DNA from 3 places in the Enterobacter sp. 3U4 genome. Region 3 is predicted to be linked to each of the others. Evidence: predicted binding sites of a transcription regulator. Region 3 holds the regulator's gene; each other region holds the start of a gene.
The links. The regulator PurR, encoded in region 3, represses purine synthesis genes. The targets are predictions, from matches to a motif close to CANGCAAACGTTTGCNTG.
Positions count from the first base shown of each region.

Region 1: gltS (sodium/glutamate symporter) is a predicted target of PurR. The motif match lies at 2,621-2,638, and genes of this name have one in related genera.
Region 2: purT (formate-dependent phosphoribosylglycinamide formyltransferase) is a predicted target of PurR. The motif match lies at 2,650-2,667, and genes of this name have one in related genera.

Region 1 covers NZ_CP136665.1:3,940,115-3,945,465, reverse strand. The annotation lists gene RVY89_RS18785 (AsmA family protein) at 1-1,058, opposite strand, end outside; gene xanP (xanthine/proton symporter XanP) at 1,178-2,569, opposite strand; gene gltS (sodium/glutamate symporter) at 2,795-3,997, shown strand; gene recG (ATP-dependent DNA helicase RecG) at 3,999-5,351, opposite strand, start outside.
Region 2 covers NZ_CP136665.1:1,143,976-1,149,326, forward strand. The annotation lists gene edd (phosphogluconate dehydratase) at 1-714, shown strand, start outside; gene RVY89_RS05395 (bifunctional 4-hydroxy-2-oxoglutarate aldolase/2-dehydro-3-deoxy-phosphogluconate aldolase) at 754-1,395, shown strand; gene purT (formate-dependent phosphoribosylglycinamide formyltransferase) at 1,438-2,616, opposite strand; gene RVY89_RS05405 (tellurite resistance TerB family protein) at 2,787-3,434, shown strand; gene ptrB (oligopeptidase B) at 3,520-5,351, shown strand, end outside.
Region 3 covers NZ_CP136665.1:1,965,453-1,970,803, reverse strand. The annotation lists gene cfa (cyclopropane fatty acyl phospholipid synthase) at 1-611, opposite strand, end outside; gene punC (purine nucleoside transporter PunC) at 910-2,109, opposite strand; gene punR (DNA-binding transcriptional activator PunR) at 2,224-3,135, shown strand; gene purR (HTH-type transcriptional repressor PurR) at 3,153-4,178, opposite strand; gene cydH (cytochrome bd-I oxidase subunit CydH) at 4,476-4,565, shown strand; gene RVY89_RS09250 (MFS transporter) at 4,720-5,351, shown strand, end outside.

The DNA.
Region 1 (5,351 bases), 2.0 Mb from region 3:
TCGTCCAGGACCAGCGCTTTACCGTCGCGCAGCCAGTTGCCGGAGGTGCGTACCATGCCGCCTTCCCACCGAGAGGTGAACTGACGCAGCGCCATGCCCTGCGGGGAAAACTCCGCGTTCAGGATCGGGTCAAACAGATGCAGGGAGCCGTAGATAAACTCGCTGGCGTTCATCGACAGACGACCCTCCTGGCTCTGCCAGTCGCCTTTGCTGAGAGTCAGATTGCGCAGGCTTAAATCGAGATCGGTCACCGCCCAGTCCGGGCCCTGAAGCCGGGCATCGGTCACGTCCAGACGACCAATCTGCAGAGAGGGGATAGTGGCCAGCGGCGCGAAGAACGCGGTCAGCGTTTTATCGCTCTGCAGGCGGATTTCGTTCAGACGCATGGTGTCGATAATCCAGCTCCCGTCGGCGTTGCGCAGGGCGGAGCCGGTGAGTGAGCCCCGGGCCATATCGGCACCAATCGTGTTCAGCACCACCTCCTTGCCGTTAAGCTGGCCCTCGATCAGCACGTTGGTGGCCGGTACGCCGTTCAGAGTCAGCGAGCCTGCGCTCATCTGGATCTGCGCGTTGTTCCCCAGCACGTTGCCGGCCTCCGGCTGCCATGGGCTGACGCCGCCCGTGACTTTCTGCGCGCTCAAGTCCCATTCGGTATTCGGGCTGTTAAAGGCCATGTTGTTCAGCTGCAGGCGATCCGCCTGGAAAGGCAGCGGCGCCGTCTGCGGCGAGAGATTCAGCGTGCCGTCGAACAGGGTGATGGTGTCCATATGCAGCGGATCGGTTATCTGGCGGCTGCTCAGGCCAATATCGACTTTTTTGGCTACCAGCGTGGCGGGTTTTCCGTCCCGACCGAAGGTGACGTTTTCCAGAATGATGTGGGAAGGCGACGAAAAGCGGTGATTCATCTTGTCGAAACTGAGTTCATAGTCGGTATTCACCGTCACCCAGCTGCTGACCTGAGACGCGCCCCAGCGGGTCTGGAGCAGAATGTAGAACGCCAGTAGCACAATGAGCAGGGCTACCAGAAGATAGATGAGGAGCTTTCCAATAAATTTCATGGTCTTCCATCCCGCAAAACGCACATAAGGGAGTTATGCACGATTTATGCGCAATCCTCAAGGCGGGAATGGTGTAATTAGATGTCACGGCAGGCATTGACTGCCTGCCGTGAGAGAAATCAATTTTTCTCAGGCGGGAAAACGAGGTTCAGCACGATAGCGGTGATACCGCCCGCGGCAATGCCGGAAGAGAGCAGGTTTTTCACCCAGTCCGGGGCAAACTGCAGGATCAGCGGCTGCTGAGAAACGCCCAGACCCACGGCCAGCGATAGCGCTATAATCATGATCGCGCGGCGGTTCAGCGGCTCGCGGGAGACGATACGCACGCCGGAAGCCGCGATAGTGCCGAACATGACCAGCGTTGCGCCGCCCAGCACCGGCTCAGGAATGTGCTGCACAAAGCCGCTTACCGCCGGGAACAGGCCGAGTACGATCAGCATCAGCGCCACCACAAAACCGACGTAGCGGCTGGCAACGCCGGTCAGCTGGATCACGCCGTTGTTCTGACCGAAGCAGGAGTTCGGGAAGGTGTTGAATACCGCAGAGACAAACGAGTTCAGACCGTTCGCCAGCACGCCGCCTTTCAGGCGCTTCATGTACAGCGGGCCGGAAACGGGCTGCTCGGAGACGTCGGAGGTGGCAGTGATGTCGCCGATGGTCTCCAGAGAGGTGATCATAAAGACCAGCATCAGCGGCAGGAGCAGGCCCCAGTCAATGCCCAGACCGTAGTACAGCGGCGTAGGGACAGTGATCAGCGCGCTGTTGGTCGGCGCGGTGTTCTCCGGCAGCATGCCCAGCGCCCAGGCCAGCAGGTAACCCGCCGCCATGGCGATCACCAGCGAGGCGACGCGCAGGTAAGGGTTACGCTGACGGTTAAGCAGAATAATGATGGCCAGCACGACGCCTGCCAGCAGCAGGTTTTTCGGCGCGCCGAAGGTGTGGTCGCTCATGGCGGCATAGCCGCCGCCGATGGAGGTCAGGCCCACCTGGATCAGCGACAGGCCGATAATCATCACGACGACGCCAGAAACCAGCGGGGTGATAACGCGGCGAGCCAGATGCAGAACGCGGGAGATCACCATCTCCGTACAGCTGGCCAGCATCAGCGTGCCAAACAGCGCCGCCATCATGGTCGGGACATCCGCGCCGCCGGTTTTCAGGGCCGTACCGCCCATGATCAGGGGAGCCACAAAGTTAAAGCTGGTGCCCTGAATCGACAATAATCCTGACCCCACCGGACCCCATGCTTTAATTTGAATAATCGAGGCCACGCCGGAGGCGAAGAGAGACATGCTGATAATGTGCTGCGTGTCCTGCGCCGGTAAGCCGAGCGCCTGGCAAATCAACAGCGCCGGAGTGATCACCGCAACAAACATCGCCAGAAGATGCTGGCAGGCGGCGAAAAGCGTCTGCGGCAGCGGCGGGCGGTCTTCAAGGCGGTAAATCAGTTCGCTATTTTGCTTCTGCGCAATCGGTTGCGCATCAGGCGACTCTATGGTGTTAACGGACATCGGCGGCAATCCCACGGTGGAAAAGCGGGCATTTTATCTGACCACCTGGTAAAAGCAAACGATTGCCAGCAAAAAAAGGCAAGAAAATCTGCCGCTGTGAGCAGGTTTTCTACAACGCATCGGGGAAAAAAATTACACTTTTTGCGCCGGGGGCTCATGAAGAGCGCAAACCGGCCCAGGATAACGCCGCGTGTGTATGGAACACGCGCAAAAAAGGAGCCTTCAATGATTCATCTCGACACGCTGTCGACACTCGTTGCCGCAACGCTGGTTTTACTGCTTGGTCGTAAGCTGGTACATAGCGTTTCCATTCTGAAGAAATACACTATTCCTGAGCCTGTCGCCGGTGGTCTGCTGGTGGCGCTGGCCCTGCTGGTGCTGAAAAAAAGCCTGGGCTGGGAAATCGATTTTGATATGTCCCTGAAAGACCCGCTGATGCTGGCTTTCTTTGCCACCATCGGCCTGAATGCCAACCTGGCGAGCCTGCGGGCGGGCGGTAAGGTGCTCGGTGTATTTTTGATTGTGGTGGTGGGGCTGCTGCTGATGCAAAACGCCATTGGTATCGGGATGGCGTCGCTGCTGGGACTGGATCCGCTGATGGGGCTGCTGGCGGGGTCGATTACCCTGTCAGGCGGTCACGGTACCGGAGCCGCGTGGAGCAAGTTGTTTATCGAGCGCTACGGGTTTGAAAACGCGACGGAAGTGGCGATGGCATGCGCGACCTTTGGGCTGGTGCTGGGTGGCCTGATTGGCGGCCCGGTGGCACGCTATCTGGTGAAGCACTCCACCACGCCGGACGGCAGGCCGGACGATGAACTGGTGCCGACGGCATTCGAAAAGCCGGACGTCGGGCGCAGCATTACCTCGCTGGTGCTGATTGAAACCATCGCGACGATCGCCATCTGCCTGACCGTGGGCAAAGTGGTTGCGCAATGGCTGGCGGGCTCAGCGTTTGAGCTACCAACGTTTGTCTGCGTGCTGTTTATCGGGGTGATCCTGAGCAACGGTCTGGCGCTGATGGGCTTCTACCGCGTGTTTGAACGGGCGGTGTCGGTGCTCGGCAATGTCTGCCTGTCGCTGTTCCTCGCGATGGCGCTGATGAGCCTCAAGCTGTGGGAGCTGGCCTCGCTGGCGCTGCCGATGGTGGCGATTCTGGCGGTACAGACCCTGTTTATGGCGCTGTACGCCATGTTTGTCACCTGGCGGATGATGGGCAAAAACTACGATGCGGCGGTGCTGGCGGCGGGTCACTGCGGGTTTGGTCTGGGGGCCACCCCAACGGCTATCGCCAATATGCAGGCGATCGCCGAACGCTTTGGACCATCGCACATGGCGTTTCTGGTGGTCCCGATGGTCGGGGCGTTCTTTATTGATATCGTCAACGCGCTGGTGATTAAGCTGTACCTGATGCTGCCGATGTTTGCCTGAATCAGGCGTTGGAATAGCGTTCGGTTTCCGGCATCCAGCGTTCAATTAACGCTGCCGCTTGTTCGGGGTAGCGCTCGTGAATGTGGCGGGCGAGGCGCTGAACTTCGGGGATCATGGCCTGATCGCGCAGCAAATCCGCCACTTTGAATTCCGCGTTCCCCGTTTGACGCGTGCCCAGCAGCTCACCGGGGCCTCGGATCTCCAGGTCTTTTTGCGCAATCACAAAACCGTCGTTGCTGTCGCGCAGCACCTGCAAACGCATTTGGGCGGTTTTCGAGAGCGGGGCTTTGTAGAGCAGGACGCAGTGGGACGCTACCGCGCCACGGCCAACGCGTCCGCGCAGCTGGTGGAGCTGGGCAAGGCCCAGACGCTCCGGGTTTTCGATAATCATCAGGCTGGAGTTCGGGACGTCCACGCCGACTTCGATTACCGTGGTGGCGATCAGCAGATGCAAATCACCCTGTTTGAACGACTGCATCACCGCCTGCTTTTCGGCAGGCTTCATGCGTCCGTGAACCAGGCCCACGTTCAGCTCCGGCAGCGCCAGCTTAAGCTCTTCCCACGTGGCTTCGGCAGCCTGCGCTTCCAGCAGTTCCGACTCTTCAATCAGCGTACAAACCCAGTAGGCCTGACGCCCTTCGTGGGTGCAGGCGTTGCGCACGCGGTCGATGATATCGCTGCGGCGCGTGTCAGGAATGGCGACCGTTGTGACCGGCGTACGGCCCGGCGGCAGTTCGTCTATGGTAGAAGTATCCAGATCGGCGTAAGCCGTCATCGCCAGGGTGCGCGGGATCGGCGTGGCGGTCATGATCAGCTGATGCGGGTGGAAGCCCTGCTGCAGACCTTTCTCCCACAGCGCCAGACGCTGATGCACGCCGAAGCGGTGCTGTTCATCGATAATCACCAGCGCAAGGCCGTTGAACTGCACCTGCTCCTGGAAGATAGCGTGCGTGCCGACAATCATCTGCACCTGCCCGCTAGCGATGGCCTCCTGTTGCGCAAGGCGCGCTTTTCCTTTTTGCTTCCCGGCAAGCCAGCCCACTTCAATACCGAGTGGCGCAAACCAGGCGCGGAAATTGTTGGCGTGCTGTTCTGCCAGCAGCTCGGTCGGCGCCATGAGCGCCACCTGTTTACCGTTAGCAATCGCGCGCAGGGCCGCCAGCGCGGCAACCAGCGTTTTACCGGAGCCCACGTCGCCCTGCACAAGGCGCATCATCGGCACGTCGAGCGCCATATCGCGTTCGATTTCGGCGGTGACGCGCGCCTGCGCGCCGGTGGGTTTAAACGGCAGCGATGCCAGCAGCTTATCTTTGAGCGCATCATTCTGGCTTAACGGCTGAGCGTGGAAACGCTG
Region 2 (5,351 bases), 820 kb from region 3:
CATGAAGACGTAAATACCGTGGCGGGCTTTGGCCTGCAGCGCTACACCCAGGAGCCATGGCTGAACAACGGCGAGCTGGACTGGCGTGACGGGGCGAGCGCGTCCCTTGATGCGCAGGTGATCGCCACCATCGACAAACCGTTCTCTCCTCACGGCGGCACCAAAGTGCTGAGCGGCAACCTCGGTCGTGCGGTAATGAAGACCTCTGCCGTACCGGAAGAGAACCAGATTATCGAAGCGCCGGCGGTGGTGTTTGAAAGCCAGCACGACGTGTTACCCGCCTTTGACGCCGGTCTGCTCGACAAAGACTGCGTGGTGGTGGTGCGTCATCAGGGGCCTAAAGCTAACGGGATGCCAGAATTACATAAACTTATGCCACCACTTGGTGTATTATTGGACCGCCGTTTCAAAATTGCGTTAGTAACCGATGGACGCCTTTCTGGAGCATCCGGTAAAGTGCCTTCAGCCATCCACGTGACGCCTGAAGCCTACGACGGCGGGCTGCTGGCGAAAGTGCGCGACGGTGACATGATCCGCGTGAACGGTCAGACAGGCGAGTTAACCCTGCTGGTCGATGACGCCGAGCTGGCGGCACGTCAGCCCCATATTCCTGACCTGAGCGCATCGCGCGTGGGGACCGGACGCGAAATGTTCAGCGCGCTGCGTGAGAAACTCTCCGGTGCGGAGCAGGGCGCAACCTGTATTACGTTTTAAGACGACTTGATTTTAACGATCTGGCGAGAGAAAACTCTGATGAAAAACTGGAAAACAAGTGCAGAAGCAATCCTGACCACTGGCCCTGTCGTGCCGGTTATCGTGGTAAACAAGCTGGAGCACGCCGTACCGATGGCGAAAGCGCTGGTTGCGGGCGGCGTTCGCGTTCTGGAAGTCACCCTGCGCACTGCCTGCGCAATGGATGCTATTCGTGCGATTGCCAAAGAAGTGCCGGACGCCATCATCGGTGCGGGTACCGTGACGAACGCAAAACAGCTGGCTGAAGTGACCGAAGCGGGCGCACAGTTTGCCATCAGCCCGGGCCTGACCGATTCGCTGCTGAAAGCCGCGACCGAAGGCACAATTCCGCTGATCCCTGGCATTAGCACCGTTTCTGAACTGATGCTGGGCATGGACTACGGTCTGAAAGAGTTCAAATTCTTCCCGGCTGAAGCGAACGGCGGCACCAAAGCGCTGCAGGCGATTGCGGGTCCATTCTCTCAGGTACGCTTCTGCCCGACAGGCGGTATCTCTCCTGCCAACTACCGTGACTACCTGGCGCTGAAAAGCGTGCTTTGCATCGGTGGCTCATGGCTGGTTCCGGCGGATGCGCTGGAAGCGGGCGACTGGGATCGCATCACCAAACTGGCTCGTGAAGCGGTTGAAGGCGCGAAGCAGTAAGCCATTCGCCGTATGAAAAACGGGCCTTACGGCCCGTTTTTTTTATCCTGCAACCTTGACGCTCGCAGCGGCCGCTTTCGCTCTCGCCACGGCGTCGTCAACGTTATCCCCGGTGGCTAATGCCACGCCGAGACGGCGGGTTTCGTCGATCTCCGGCTTGCCGAACAAACGTACCTGCAACCCGGCACCCACCGCCCCGTCGACGTTATCAAACGTAACGTTCCGGCTGGTTAACCGCGGCAGGATCACCGCCGAGGCGGCAGGGCCATACTGACGGATACCGCCGACGGGCAGGCCGAGGAACGCGCGCACGTGCAGGGCGAACTCGGAGAGATCCTGCGAAATCAGCGTCACCATGCCGGTGTCATGCGGGCGAGGGGAGACTTCGCTGAAAATCACCTCATCACCGCACACAAACAGCTCCACGCCGAACAGGCCATAGCCACCCAGCGCCAGGACGGTTTTACGGGCGATCGCCTGAGCACGCTCCAGCGCCAGGGCGCTCATCTGCTGCGGCTGCCAGGATTCGCGGTAATCACCGTCTTCCTGACGGTGGCCAATCGGGTCGCAGAAATGGACGCCGTCAACGGCGCTGACGGTCAGGAGGGTGATCTCAAAATCAAACTTCACGACGCCTTCGACGATGACGCGACCGGCACCGGCGCGGCCGCCCTGCTGGGCATAAGCCCACGCGTTATCGAGCGCGCTGCTGTCGCGAATAAAGCTCTGCCCTTTTCCGGAGGAGCTCATCACCGGCTTAACGATGCACGGGTAGCCAATCTCCTCGACGGCCTTCAGGAATGCGGCCTTATCGCCAGCAAAACGATAGCTCGAGGTGGGCAATCCCAGCTCTTCTGCCGCCAGGCGACGAATGCCTTCGCGGTTCATGGTCAGCTTTGCGGCTTTCGCGCAGGGCACCACGCGCTGGCCTTCCTGCTCAAGCGCAATCAGCGTATCGGTGGCAATCGCTTCAATTTCCGGTACAACGAAATCGGGCTTCTCGCGCGTAATCAGCTCGCGAAGGGCATCGCCATCCAGCATGTTAATCACATAAGAACGATGGGCGACGTGCATGGCGGGTGCATCGGCGTAACGGTCTACGGCAATCACTTCCACACCTAAACGCTGGCACTCAATGGCGACCTCTTTTCCCAGCTCGCCCGATCCCAACAGCATCACTCGCGTCGCCGCCGGTCGCAGCGCGGTTCCTAAACGAATCATAACAATCCCCCTAAAAAAGTTGCGCGCAGTATAAACGAAAACGTTTGCGTCTGTCTTGCGCAGGGATAAACGCGAGGGCAGAAATTTGCGCTTCTTTAGCCCGACCAGACATTTCCTGACGCCCGCTCGCTTACGCTGTGGAACATGTTCACCGTTAAGTGAGGGAAACCATGTCTGGCTGGCTAAATCAATTGCAATCCCTGTTAGGGCAGAAAACATCGTCTGGCGAGCGGGACCTGAGCAAACTGCTGGTACCCGGGGCGCTCGGCGGGCTGGCGGGCCTGCTGGTCGCGAATAAATCTTCGCGCAAGCTGCTGGCAAAGTATGGCACAGGCGCACTGCTCGCCGGTGGGGGAGCCATTGCGGGGACCGTCCTGTGGAACAAATACAAGGACAGGGTCCGGACCGCGCACAGTGATGAACCGCATTATGGCGAGCACACCTCGCCGCTGGATCTGCGTACCGAGCGGCTTATCCTTGCGTTGGTTTTTGCCGCGAAAAGTGACGGACATATCGACGATAAGGAACGACTGGCGATCGAGCAGCAGATGCGCGAAGCCGGCGTCGAAGAGAAGGGCAGAACGCTGGTGGCGCAGGCCATCGAACAGCCTCTGGAGCCGCAGCGTCTGGCGCAAAGCGTGAAAAATGAGGAAGAGGCGCTTGAACTCTACTTCCTCAGCTGTGCCGCCATCGATATCGATCACTTTATGGAACGCAGCTACCTGAATGCGCTTGGGGATGCGCTGAAGATCCCACAGGACGTGCGCGAAGGCATTGAGCGGGATATCCGGGAACAAAAACAGGCGTTGCAGGGTTAGTTCTCGCCGTTGCGGCCCTGTTTCGCTTGCATCATGCGTGGGTTTTGCCAACCTTATAGGGTGTAAAACTTAAAAGATAGATGACATGCCACCGAAAGCCCGACGTATACCTTATGCGATCACCACGCATGGCGATACGCGTATAGACAACTATTACTGGCTAAGGGACGATTCTCGCTCCCGGCCAGAGGTACTCGACTACCTGCACGCTGAAAACGACTATGGCCGTAAGGTCATGTCGAGCCAGCAGACGCTTCAGGACCAGCTGCTGAATGAGATGGTGCAGCGTATTCCTCAGCGCGATATCTCCGCGCCCTGGACCAAAAACGGCTATCGCTATCGCCATATTTACGAGCCCGGCAATGAGTATCCCATCTACCAGCGTCAGTCGGTATTAAGCGCCGAATGGGATGCGTGGGATATTCTGCTGGATGCCAACCAGCGCGCCGCCCACAGCGAGTTTTATACCCTGGGTGGTATGTCCATTTCGCCTGACAACGCGGTGATGGCGCTGGCGGAGGATTATCTCTCCCGCCGCCAGTACGGCCTGCGGTTTCGCAATCTGGAGACCGGCAACTGGTATCCGGAAATGCTGGAAAACGTCTCCCCGGATTTTGTCTGGGCGAATGATTCCGAGACGGTTTACTACGTCAAAAAGCACGCCTCGACGCTACTGCCTTATCAGGTATGGCGGCACACAGTGGGAACGGACTCCGCAGACGACGAGCTGGTCTATGAAGAGAAAGACGAAACGTTCTATGTCAGCCTGCATAAAACCTCCTCACGCCACTATGTGATTATCTTCCTTGCCAGCGCGACGACGTCTGAAGTTCTGCTGCTGGATGCCGAACTGCCAGACGCCCAGCCGCTCTGTTTCCTGCCGCGCCGCAAGGATCATGAGTACAGTCTGGATCACTTCCAGCACAGCTTTTATCTGCGCTCGAATCGCGAGGGCAAAAACTTTGGTCTCTATAAAACCAAAGTGCGCGATGAGCGCAAGTGGGAGGTGCTTATCCCCGCGCGGGATCAGGTGATGCTCGAAGGGTTCACCCTGTTTACCGACTGGCTGGTGGTGGAGGAGCGTCAGCGCGGGCTGACCAGTATCCGGCAAATCAACCGTAAAACGCGGGAAGTGGTGGGGATCGCGTTCGACGACCCGGCCTATGTGACGTGGATTGGTTTCAACCCTGAGCCTGAATCGTCGCGGCTGCGCTACGGCTACTCCTCCATGACCACGCCAGACACCCTGTTTGAGCTGGACATGGATACCGGGCAGCGCCAGGTGATTAAACAGACCGAGGTCAAAGGGTTTGAGTCTGAAAACTACCGCAGCGAGCACCTGTGGGTCACCGCCCGGGATGGCGTTGAGGTCCCCGTCTCGCTCGTCTATCACAAAGCCCATTTCCAGAAAGGCAAAAACCCGATCCTGGCGTACGGCTACGGGTCGTATGGATCCAGCATGGACGCCGATTTCAGCAGCAGCCGGTTAAGCCTGCTCGATCGCGGCTTTGTATTCGCCATCGCCCATATTCGCGGCGGCGGTGAGCTGGGCCAGCACTGGTATGAAGACGGGAAATTCCTGAAAAAGAAAAACACCTTCAATGACTACCTCGACGTCTGCGATGCGCTGATTGAGCAGGGCTATGGCGATCCGCAACTCTGCTTTGGCATGGGCGGCAGCGCGGGCGGAATGCTGATGGGGGCGGTTATCAACCAGCGTCCCGAACGCTTTAAGGGGATTGTCGCGCAGGTGCCGTTTGTCGATGTGGTGACGACCATGCTCGATGAATCCATTCCTCTTACCACCGGGGAGTTTGAAGAGTGGGGGAATCCGCAGGATGAGATGTACTACCGCTATATGAAAGCGTACAGCCCGTACGATAACGTGGAAGCGAAAGCCTATCCCCACATGCTGGT
Region 3 (5,351 bases):
TTTTGCTGTTCCGCTGAAATCGTGACGCCGACGACGCTGACGGCATAGTGCTTCGCCATAAAATACGCCAGCCCGCCCCAGCCGCAGCCGATATCCAGCACGCGCATACCGGGCTGTAGCTGCAGCTTCTCGCTAATCAGACGCAGCTTTGCCTGCTGGGCCTCTTCAAGCGTCGACGCCTCTTTCCAGTAGGCGCAGGAGTACTGCATGAAAGGGTCCAGCATACGGCTGAACAGGTCGTTGCCAAGATCGTAGTGTTCTTTGCCCACGATCCACGCGCGTTTTTTACTTTGCAGATTGAACAGTCGGGCAGAGGCGACACGCAGGGTGTCTTTCAGATTGTGAGGGAGTTGATTTTCAAGACCGGCACGCAGCACGCTGGCGAAAAAGGTATCCAGACGTTCGCACTCCCACCAGCCGTCCATATAGCTTTCACCCAGGCCTAACGATCCCTCCCGCAACACGCGTTTAAAAAAGTCGGGATGTTTAACCTGAGGATCGGATGGCGATGATCCATTGATAGTGATGCCTGCTCGACCTAACAGTTCACTGACGATCCGGGACCAGTTATCGTCCGGAACGCTGACTTCTTCTATACACGATGAACTCATAGCTTCTCCATCACCCTACTGTGATCAGAACCTTAAAACAGCGTAGACGCTTTTTTTGGTTTGTGAGAAATCTCACGGTAAATACCGTGAGGCTAGTATCCGACGTAGAACAGAGGAAGGGAGATAACCCTTGCCGAAATGCCTTCCATGGTAAAACGGGAGCACTCCGGCTCCCGTTAACACTTAATATTTATCGTATTTAATCGAACCAAATTTAGTATAGGCCTCAAAATTTGGTGATTCAATATAAAATTCTTAGCAACCTAATGACTGAAATGTAACATGATTTCTGACGCAATCAGGCATGTGACGTTTCAACCCGAGCACTATTTTCCTGCTCACGCTGCGCGGAAGCCTGCATGCGGTAACCCAATACCGCCAGCACTACGGTGAACAGCATCACGCTGGTGGTTGTCAAAAGCGGCGTGGCAATCAGGGCCGAGACCACCAGACTTGCCAGGAAGCACAGCCCCAGCTGCAGGGTGTTCTGCAGCGCGGCGGCGCGACCTGTCGCCTGCGGGAACGGACGCAGCGCCTGGGCTACAACGATTGGGTAAATCGCCCCGTTCGCAATGGCCATCACGCAGAATGGGATCAAAATTTCGGCCAGACCGGCACCCGGAATAAAGCCAACTGCCCAGGTGCCGATGACGCTAAGCGCATACAGCACCAGCAGCCACGGCAGCATCTGCTGACCTTCCCACTTTTGCAGCGCCGCGCGACAGCCGTACCCGCCCACCAGGAACGCGATAGTCTGCGGAACATAGCTCAGGCCGATGGCTGCCGGGCTGTAGCCCATATCGTGCAGAATGAACGGCGAACCGGTGAGCCACGCGAAGAAGCTTGCCGAGCAGGCGGCATAGATCAGGACGTTACCGCGATACGCTTTGGTGCTGAGCAGGGAAGTGAAGGTAATGGGCTTCGCATCGGCATGCGCCTCTTTTTTATGCGCGGGCTTGAGGGCAAACGCAGGAAGCATCAGTACCAGGGTAATGGCAAACAGCGTGGCGAAGATGGCCTGCCAGTCGAAATGCGCGAGGATCCAGCTGCCCAGCAGCGGGGCGAGGGCAGGTGAGAGACCCACCAGCGGCATAATAGTGGCGAAAATACGGTTAGTGCGGTTAGCCGGATAATAGTCGGTGACCAGCGCCTGCCAGGTCACGGCCGCGGCACAGACGCCCACGGCCTGAATAAAGCGCAGCACCAGCAGCCAGGTGGCATCGCGTACCCACAGCATTCCCAGGCAGCCCGCGGCAAAAATGGCCAGGCCCAGCAACAGCACCGGTTTACGACCAAAGCGATCCGAGAGCGGTCCCCACAGCAGCTGCGCGAAAGCAAAGCCGGCGAGGAATAAACTCAGGCTGGCGCTGATGGCGGCAGCAGGGGTTTGCAAATCTTCCTGCATGGCGGCAAACGCCGGCAGGTACATATCGGTGGCCAAAAAGCCCAGCACGCTTAAGCCGCCGAGCCAGATTAAAAAACCGTTCCTGGGTTGCATTATTTTATTCTCCTGAGGAGGCAGGTATACATTGGCGCTGAGTGTAGGGAGTGCAAAGCCGCTTGTGAAACGCTAATATTTGGCGGGTGCATTCAAAAATTTTGCAGGCAGAAAATGTGGTCAGATTATTCTCTTGAAGTGGTCGATGCTGTTGCGCGTAACGGTAGCTTTAGCGGTGCGGCGCAGGAGCTGCACCGCGTCCCTTCGGCAATCAGCTATACGGTGCGTCAGCTGGAGGAGTGGCTGGCGGTTCCGCTGTTTGAACGGCGGCATCGCGACGTGGAATTAACGCCCGCAGGCGCGTGGTTTTTGAAGGAAGGGCGTTCTGTTATCAAAAAAATGCAGATCACCCGCGAACAGTGTCAGCAGATCGCCAACGGTTGGCGGGGACATCTTTCCATCGCGGTGGATAACATCGTTAAGCCGGAACGTACCCGACAGATGATCGTCGATTTCTATCGTCATTTTTCAGACGTCGAGCTGCGGGTCTCGCAGGAGGTGTTCAACGGCGTCTGGGATGCGCTGGCGGACGGCAGGGCCGAGATGGCGATTGGGGCAACGCAGGCGATCCCGGTCGGGGGGCGTTACGCTTTTCGCGATATGGGCATGCTCAGCTGGAAATGCGTGGTGGCACGCGATCATCCCCTGGCGGCGATGGAAGGGCCGCTGAGCGACGATTCGCTACGCAACTGGCCATCGCTGGTGCTGGAGGATACCTCCCGTTCATTGCCTAAGCGTATCACCTGGCTTCTGGACAACCAGCGACGGCTGGTGGCCCCTGACTGGGAATCGTCGGCGACGTGCCTCAGCGCCGGGCTGTGCGTCGCGATGGTGCCCGTTCATTTCGCGCGTCCGCGCATCGATACCGGAGAATGGGTTGAGCTGACGCTTGAAAATCCGTTCCCGGATGCGGCCTGCTGCCTGACCTGGCAGCAAAATGATGTCTCGCCCGCCATGGCCTGGCTGCTGGACTATCTGGGAGACAGCGAAACGCTGAATCGGGAATGGTTACGGGAGCCAGCATAGCTGGCCCCGTAAAGGGATTAACGACGGTAGTCGCGGAACGGACCATCCGCAACGGAACGGCGTTCAATCAGGCGCGGGTGAACTTCAATGGACTGCGACTCTTCGCGCTTGTTGACGATCCTGTCCAGCAGCATATTGAAGGCCGTTTCGCCCAGCGAATCTTTTGGCTGGTGAATGGTTGTCAGCGCCGGGGTGAAGAAGCGCGCGTTACGCACGTTGTCATACCCGATCACGGAAATATCCTGCGGTACGCGCAGACCCAGCTCGTCGGCAGCGCAGAGCGCGCCCATGGCCATGATGTCACCCCCGCAGAAAACGGCGGTCGGGCGGTGCGGCTGGGAAACAATCTGCTGCATCGCGCGGTAGCCTGACTCCGGCTCAAAGTCGCCCTGCACGATCCAGTTTTCCGGCACGGTGATCAGCGCTTCTTCCATCGCTTTCATAAAACCGGCCAGACGGCCCGCGCCGGTGTTACGCTCCAGCGGACCCGGGATCACGCCAATCTCGCGGTGACCGCGTTCGATCAGATAACGACCGGCCATATAGCCACCTTCAAAGGCGTTATCGATAACGGAATCGGTGAAATCCGCGCGCGCTTCGCCCCAGTCCATGACCACCATAGGAATGTGGCGATACTCTTCGAGCATCGACAGCACGGATTCCGGATATTCGGAACACATCACCAGCAGGCCATCAACGCGCTTCTGCGCCATCATCGACAGGTAGGCGCGCTGTTTTTCAATGCTGTTCCAGGCGTTGCCCAGAATCAGGGTATAGCCTTTCTGGAAGCAGTTTTTTTCAACCGCTTCAATGATCTCGGCAAAATAGGCCGCTTCACTGCTGGTTGCCAGCAATCCAATGGATTTGGTGTGATTAACCTTGAGGCTGCGCGCAACCGCACTTGGCGAATAGTGCAGTTCTTTGATCGCTGCCCAGACGGCGTTGCGCGTCTCTTCCGCCACAAAGCGGGTTTTGTTAATTACATGTGATACGGTTGTAGTGGAAACGTTTGCGCGTTTTGCTACGTCTTTAATTGTTGCCATTAAATGTCACTCCAGACCATATCCTAAACTCCTGAAAAACTTGAAGGTAAACGTTTGCCTTCTCTCACCCTTATCACGCAATCTTGAATTGCGGCACGCCGGGAAAACGACACGGGACGTCAGGAGGGGGTCAATGGCCGGTACGCTAATAAATTTAGCGTGGAATTTTGTCCTATCTTGATGAAAAGGGGAAGAGGTAAAGTGGTTATCAGTATAAATCCAGGAAGATTTTTAACGTAATCTGTGCAAAAATGAGCAAGCTCACTTTTCGTGGGGGGATTAAAAGGAGAAAAATTGATGAGTTCCGATCTGAAGTTTTCGCTGTTCACCACCGTTATTGTGCTGGCTCTGATTGTTGCGGCCGGTCTGACGGCTGCGCTGCACTGATTTACGCGGAGGGAGAGCCTTCTCCCTCCCGATTGTTACTTCTCTGGCAAAAATCTTTTGCCATTTTGTTAACTTCTCATTTTTTGTGATTGATGTCATGCTTTCCGCTTCTTTGTTCTGTGTCACCACATGACACGGCATCCGGAGTTGACGCATGAAAATCAATTTTCCCCTGCTGGCCCTGGCGATTGGCGCTTTTGGGATTGGCACCACTGAATTCTCCCCGATGGGGTTACTGCCCGTTATTGCCCGGGGCGTAGATGTCTCGATCCCTGCGGCAGGGATGTTAATCAGCGCCTACGCCATCGGCGTGATGGTCGGTGCGCCGTTGATGACGCTTTTACTTTCGCACCGCGCGCGCCGTAATGCGCTGATTTTCCTGATGGCGATTTTCACCCTGGGCAACGTGCTTTCGGCCATTGCACCGGACTACACCACATTGATGCTGTCACGCATTCTGACCAGCCTTAACCACGGCGCGTTCTTTGGGCTGGGGTCGGTCGTGGCTGCCAGCGTGGTGCCTAAACATAAGCAGGCGAGCGCCGTGGCAACTATGTTCATGGGGCTGACGATTGCCAATATCGGGGGGGTGCCTGCGGCAACCTGGCTGGGAGAAGCGATCGGCTGGCGTATGTCCTTCCTGGCGACTGCCGGACTGGGCGTGGTTGCGATGGTGGCGCTGTTCTTCTCCCTGCCGAAAGGCAGCGCGGGGGAACGTCCTGACGTGCGCAAAGAACTGTCGGTGCTGATGCGCCCGCAGGTGCTCTCCGCGCTGCTCACCACCGT